Regions from separate parts of the Bradyrhizobium sp. WD16 genome, predicted to be linked through region 2. Evidence: riboswitches for the same ligand, from Rfam matches in the RefSeq annotation. Region 2 holds a riboswitch; the other holds the start of a gene.
What was found. A riboswitch is a leader RNA that binds a small molecule or an ion and turns the genes downstream of it on or off. The one in region 2 is predicted to bind S-adenosylmethionine.

Region 1: another riboswitch for S-adenosylmethionine. It lies ahead of DB459_RS10755 (O-succinylhomoserine sulfhydrylase); the one in region 2 lies ahead of DB459_RS12485 (homoserine O-acetyltransferase).

Annotation. Positions count from the first base shown of each region.
Region 1 is NZ_CP028908.1:2,330,324-2,333,729, reverse strand. It holds gene DB459_RS10765 (EAL domain-containing protein) at 1-681, shown strand, start outside; gene DB459_RS10760 (2'-deoxycytidine 5'-triphosphate deaminase) at 728-1,864, opposite strand; SAM riboswitch at 1,926-2,005, shown strand; gene DB459_RS10755 (O-succinylhomoserine sulfhydrylase) at 2,078-3,265, shown strand; gene DB459_RS10750 (SGNH/GDSL hydrolase family protein) at 3,392-3,406, opposite strand, start outside.
Region 2 is NZ_CP028908.1:2,695,729-2,699,134, reverse strand. It holds gene metW (methionine biosynthesis protein MetW) at 1-64, opposite strand, end outside; gene DB459_RS12485 (homoserine O-acetyltransferase) at 64-1,266, opposite strand; SAM riboswitch at 1,330-1,409, opposite strand; gene DB459_RS12480 (chorismate mutase) at 1,605-2,489, shown strand; gene hisC (histidinol-phosphate transaminase) at 2,527-3,406, shown strand, end outside.

The sequences.
Region 1 (3,406 bases), 370 kb from region 2:
CTGGCACCGCGCGGCGCCGAAGCGACGCTACGGATGCGGCACCCGTCGTGGGGTGTGGTGGCGCCGAGCTCCCTGCTCGCGGACGAGCGGGACCCGCAATCGCACGCGTTGTCCTCCTTCGTGCTGCAAACGGCCATGGACGACTGGCATTTTTTCCTCGGTCGCAGCGGACCGCTCGATTTGTCGATCAATCTTCCTGCCGCCTTCCTCACCAATGCGACGGGGGTCGATGATCTGTGCCGGCTGCTGCCGGCGCATCCTGCCTTCCCCGGGCTGACGGTGGAAGTCGACGGGGCGGACATCGCCGCGCATTTCGAACCGCTGCGCGAGGTCGCCCGACGCGTCCGTTTCCATAACGTCGCGGTGACAGTCGACAATCTCGGCGTCGACTGGCCGGCGCTGATGGACCTTGAGCGCTTCCCCTTCGTCGAGATCAAGGTCGACCGCAACTTCGTCAACGGCTGCGCCGACGATCGTCTCAAGCGAAACGTCTGCCGCAGCATCGCCGAACTCGCGGCGGGTTATGGCGCACGCGCCATTGCCGAGGGTGTCGACAGCCGCGCCGATCTGCTTACGATCCGCGAACTGGGCTTCGATCTTGCCCAGGGCAGCCTGTTCGGCCAACCGGTGCAGGCGCGCAAATTCGCCCGGGCCCGCTTCAACCGGGCGCTGCCGCAGTAAGCGCGGTCGAAACAAACCGCTGCCGTATGAGGCCGCGATCACGCTGTCAGGGCGCGCGGAAATGCTTGGAGAGCTTCAGGCCCTGGCCCTGATAGTTGGAATTGATGCGCTGGCCGTAAAGCGCCGAGGGCCGCGCCAGCATATGCTCATAGACAAGGCGCCCGACGACCTGGTTATGCTCGAGGATGAACGGCACCTCGCGCGAGCGCACTTCGAGCACCGCGCGCGAGCCTTGGCCGCCGGCGCCCGCGTAACCGAAGCCTGGATCGAAGAAGCCGGCGTAGTGGACGCGAAACTCGCCGACCAGGGGATCGAAGGGCACCATTTCGGCGGCGAAATCCGGCGGCACCTGCACCGCCTCCTTGGAAGCGAGGATATAGAATTCGCCGGGATCGAGGATCAGGCTGAGGTCGTCGCGCGCGCGGATCGGCTCCCAGAATTCCTCCACCGCATAGCCACCGCGCCGGTCGATATCGACGACGCCGGTATGGCGCTTGGCGCGGTAGCCGACGAAGCCGCCCGAGCCCTCGCCAGACAAATCCACGCTCAGCGCGAGACCGTTGGAGAGATCGGGATCGTCAATGTCGACCAGTCGTTCCTTGGCGTGCAGCGCCTGCAGCGCCGTGCTGCCGAGCACGGCGTCACCGACGCGAAACCGGATCTGTGACAGGCGTGAGCCCTCGCGCAGCAACACCGGAAAGGTTTTCGGGCTGATCTCGGCGTACAGCGGGCCGTGATAGCCGGGATGGATCATGTCGAAGCGGCTGGTGCCGTCGGCGATCACGCGGGTGAAAACGTCGAGCCGGCCGGTCGAGCTCTTGGGATTGGCGGCGGCGCAGATCGACGGCGGCAGCGCCAGGCTCTCGAGCAGCGGCACCACATAGACGCAATTGGTCTCCAGCACCGCATCGCCGGTCAGATCGATCTCGTGCAGCTTGAGGTCTTCGATGCGCTCGGCCACGGTAGCGCCGGGACCGGGCAGGAAACTGGCGCGAACGCGGAAGGCGGTGGCGCCGAGCCGCAGATCGAGGCTTGCCGGCTGGATCTGGCTTTCGACGAAGGGCTGATCCGGCAGGATCAGGCCGGCATCGGCCATCGCCGCGATCATGCGATCGGGCAGGATTCCCCTGGCATCGGGTGGCAGCGGCAGCGGCACGGTCGACGGTTCCTGAAGGCTCTCCATAGCCCTCCTTCGGTTAACCGAAGCCCAGCTTGACGAAAAGCCTGACGCGGACTAAGAGCGTGACTTATCCCGTGGTCATTTGAGCCGGCCGGCTTGCAGCCACGTTAAACAACTCGCTAAACAGGCCGGGGACATCCGTGATCCCGGCCGAACGTCTTGTTCAGGCCGGTTTTTTTATTGGCCGATTGCCGTCGGTCCGTCTGGAGTCTCGCGATGTCCGAAAATACCCGCAATTATCGTCCCGAAACCCGCCTGGTCCACGGCGGAACGCTGCGCTCGCAATATGGCGAGACCTCCGAGGCGCTCTTCCTGACCCAGGGATTCGTCTATGAGAGCGCCGAACAGTGCGAGGCGCGCTTCACCGGTCACGACCCCGGCTTCCTCTATTCACGTTTTTCCAACCCCACGGTGGCAATGTTCGAGCGGCGCATGACCGAACTCGAAGGCGCCGAAGCGGCGCGCGCCACCGCCACCGGCATGGCGGCGGTCACCACCGCCATTCTTGCGCCGCTGCGCAGCGGGGATCACGTGGTCGCCGCCAAGGCCCTGTTCGGGTCCTGCCGCTATATCCTCGAGGACCTGCTGCCGCGCTATGGCATCACCTCGACGCTGGTCGACGGCATGGATCTCGACCAGTGGCGCAAGGCAATGCGGCCCAACACCCGCACCTGTTTCCTGGAGAGCCCGACCAATCCGACCCTCGATGTCGTCGACATCGCCGCTGTCGCTGACATTGCTCATTCCGGTGGTGCAAGGCTCGTGGTCGACAATGTGTTCGCCACCCCGATCTGGCAGAGTCCGCTCGCGCTCGGTGCCGATGTCGTGGTTTATTCGGCAACCAAGCATATCGATGGCCAGGGCCGCTGTCTCGGCGGCGTGATCCTGTCGTCCGAGCAATTCATCCAGGAACACATCCACACATTCCTGCGCCAGACCGGCCCCTCGATATCCCCGTTCAACGCCTGGGTTCTGCTCAAGGGGCTCGAGACCCTGGCAATCCGCGTTCGCCAGCAGACCGAGACAGCGACGGCCATCGCCGACACCCTTGCCAGTCACCCGAAGATCCCGCGCCTGGTCTATCCCGGGCGCGACGATCATCCGCAGGCGGCAGTCGTCAAGAAGCAGATGCGCGGCGGCTCGACGCTGGTCGGGTTCGAGGTGAAGGGCGGCAAGGCAGCGGCGTTCCGCATGCTCAATGCCCTCAGGATCGCCTGCATCAGCAACAATCTCGGCGACTCCAAGAGCATCGTCACTCATCCGGCGACCACAACCCATCAGCGGCTGACGCCGGAAGCGCGCGCTGAACTCGGGATCTCCGAGGGCTTCATCCGCTTCTCGGCGGGACTAGAGCACCGCGACGACCTCATCGAGGACCTGCAAGCGGCGCTGGAAAAGGCTTGAGGTGATTGCTGCTGGCGGCCACCCGCGCAAAGCGGGTGACCCAGAATGCTGCGCCAGATCGCAGAGGGGCCGGCAAGCGGAAGAGCCGGGAAGCCGGCACACCCTGCAGAAGCGAGAGCCTTACGCCTACAGCGGCCGGAA
Region 2 (3,406 bases):
GATAGACCTTCGGCGCCTCGGGAGCCGTCGCTGCGGACTGGAGGGCCTGAGACTGCGTCACCATCATCGTGTCTCCGCCGGCAAGCCGCGGGTCTTGGCGGCCGACTGAAGGAAGGCGCGAACGATATCGAAGAACTCCGGCACTTCGAGCAGGAAGGCATCGTGGCCGCGATCGGTCTCGATCTCCGCGAAAGAGACCCGTGCGCCGCCGGCATTGAGCGCATGCACAACGGTGCGCGATTCCGAGGTCGGAAACAGCCAATCGCTGGTGAAGGACACCACGCAGAACCGGGTATCCGTGCCGCGAAAGGCGCTGGCGAGCGCGCCGCCGTGGTCGGCGGCGAGATCGAAATAGTCCATGGCCCGCGTCAGATAGAGATAGGAATTGGCGTCGAAACGTTCGACGAAGGACGACCCCTGATGGCGCAGATAGCTCTCCACCTCGAAATCGGCATCGAAGGAGAAGGTCGGCACCTCACGATCCTGAAGACGGCGACCGAACTTGCGATGCAGCGCCGCGTCGGAGAGATAGGTGATATGCGCTGCCATGCGCGCCACGCCGAGGCCGCGATGCGGCTTGATGCCGTGCTCGAAATAGCGCCCGTTATGCCAGTCCGGATCGGCCATCACCGCTTGGCGGCCGACTTCATGAAAGGCGATGTTCTGGGCCGAATGACGCGGCGCGCAGGCAATCGGCAACGCCGAGAATACGCGCTGCGGATAGGCGGAGGCCCACTGCAACACCTGCATGCCGCCCATCGAACCGCCGACCGCCGCGAACAACGTCTCGATGCCGAGCCGGTCGATCAGCATGGCCTGGGCACGCACCATGTCGGGAATGGTGATGACCGGGAAATCCAGCCCCCATAGTCTTCCGGTGGCGGGATTGGTCGAGGACGGGCCGGTCGAGCCGAGACACCCGCCGACCACGTTCGAACAGACGACGAAATAGCGCTCCGTATCGATCGGCTTGCCCGGACCGACCAGCGTCTCCCACCAGCCGGGCTTGCCGGTGACCGGATGGACATTGGCGACGTGCTGATCGCCGGTCAGCGCATGGCAGATCAACACTGCGTTGGTGCCGTCGGCGTTCAGCCTGCCGTAGGTCTGATAGGCGATCTGGAACGGCGCGAGATCGACGCCGCAGTCCAGCCGCAGCGGCGTGTCGGAGCCGAACTCCGCGACCAGCGAGGTCGGACGATCGGCCTCGCGCGCATAGTGCGGCGCCGGCGCTCGCTTGCCTGCTTCGAGGGCGGAATCGGACATCGTGTCTCCAGACCAATGGATCTGGTCATAAAAAAACCGGCCTGAACAACGGTTCGGCCGGGATCTCGTCTGTCCCCGGCCTGTTTAGCGAGTTGTTTAACGTGGCTGCAAGCCGGCCGGCTCAAATGACCACGGAATACCAAAGCTTCTATGCCCGGCCGGGCCGATCGTCAAGGCGCGTCGCTTCCCCGCCGGCCTCGGCCGGGGGTCGGCGAAAAGGCAAATTGGTCAATGTTTTCTTTGCTTTCGTCCGTCCAACTTCCTATCAATGAGCCTTCCCTGCGCGGCTTTTTCTTTCGATCGAAACTGTCGGCGCACGTCGTTCCGAAGGCCGCGAGATGTCCAAGTCCCCCCCCGCGTCACCCCCCGCACCGCCAGTGCTGACCGACTTGCGTCGCGAGATCGACCACATCGACGAGCAGGTGCACACCCTGCTGATGCAGCGTGCCGACATCATCGATCGACTGATCTCGGTGAAGAAGACCCAGGAGGTCGGCTCGGCGTTTCGTCCGGCACGCGAGGCGGACATGATGAAGCGGCTGGTGCAGCGCCACCGCGGCATCCTGCCGCTCGACACCGTCGAGAGCATCTGGCGCGTCATCATCGCCACCTTCACCTATGTGCAGGCGCCATTCTCGGTCCACGCCGACCTGTCGCCCGGGGAATCGGCGATGCGCGATTCCGCCCGTTTTCATTTCGGCTTCACCGTGCCCTTCGTCGCGCATTTCAGCGCCGCGGCCGCGGTCGAGGCGGTGGCGAAATCCAAGGGCGACCTCGCGCTGGTCTCGGCGACCGGCGGCCGAACCCCGTGGTGGCTGCCGCTCGAGGCTACCGGCGCGCCGAAGATCATCGCCCGCCTGCCCTTCGTCGAACGCGCCGACCATCCGGCGGCGCTGCCGGTCTTCGTCGTCTCGCGTGTCGCCGACGACGCCATGGTCACCGACATCGAGATGTGGAGCATCCGCGTTTCCGGCTGGAGCGCGGCGGTGGCCCGCGCGGTATCTCCGCTCGCCGACATCGTCGCCGTGCCCGACGGCACCTTCGACGGCGCGGCGCTGCTGGTGTCGCTGCCTGGACGCGGCTCGCCCCGCGAGACCGCGGCCCTCGACGAACTGCGCGTCACCCTGATCTCGGCGGGGGCTTCGGTGCGCACCACGGCCCTCGTCGGCAGCCACGCGGCGCGCTATACGGTGTCTCAGACGCCCGCGCCGGAAGCGCCCTGACAAGCCTCTCGATTCGTTCCATTTGGAGTTTCGTTCGATGTCTCGCCCCGTGCCGAAGCCCGGCATTCTCGATATTGCGCCCTACACGCCCGGCAAGAGCGGCAGCGAACAAGGCGGCCGCGTCTTCAAGCTGTCCGCCAACGAGAACGCTCTGGGTCCCTCGCCCAGGGCGGTCGAGGCCTACAAGGCGGCAGCGGCGCATCTCGAGGACTATCCGGAAGGCTCGTCGCGGGTGCTGCGCGAGGCCATCGGACACAAATTCGGCCTTGATCCGGAACGCATCATCTGCGGCGCCGGCTCCGACGAACTCCTCAATCTCCTCGCCTATGGCTATCTCGGGCCGGGCGACGAGGCGATCCACACCAGCCATGGCTTCCTGGTCTACCCGATCGCGACCATGGGCAACGGCGCCGCCAATATCGTCGCTCCGGAGCGGAACCTGATCGCGGATGTCGACGCCATCCTCGGTCTGGTGACGCCGCGTACCAAACTGATCTGGCTCGCCAATCCCAACAACCCGACCGGCACCTACCTGCCCTTCGACGAGGTCAAGCGGCTGCATGCGGGGCTGCGGCCGGATGTGCTGCTGGTGCTGGACGCCGCGTATTCCGACTTCGTCTCGCGCAACGATTACGAATCCGGGATCGAGCTGGTCGCGACCACCGAGAACACGGTAATGACGCGCACGTTTTCGAAGATCTATGGACTCGCGGCGCTGCGCATCGGCTGGATGTACGGGCCGGCGCACATCATCGACGCAGTCAACCGTATCCGTGGTCCCTTCAATGTCAGCACGCCGGCGATGATGGCGGCCGTCGCCGCGCTGGAGGACAGCGAATATTACGAGATGTCGCGGACTCACAATGAGCGCTGGCGGACCTGGCTAACCGAGGAGATCGAGCGCATCGGCCTGACGG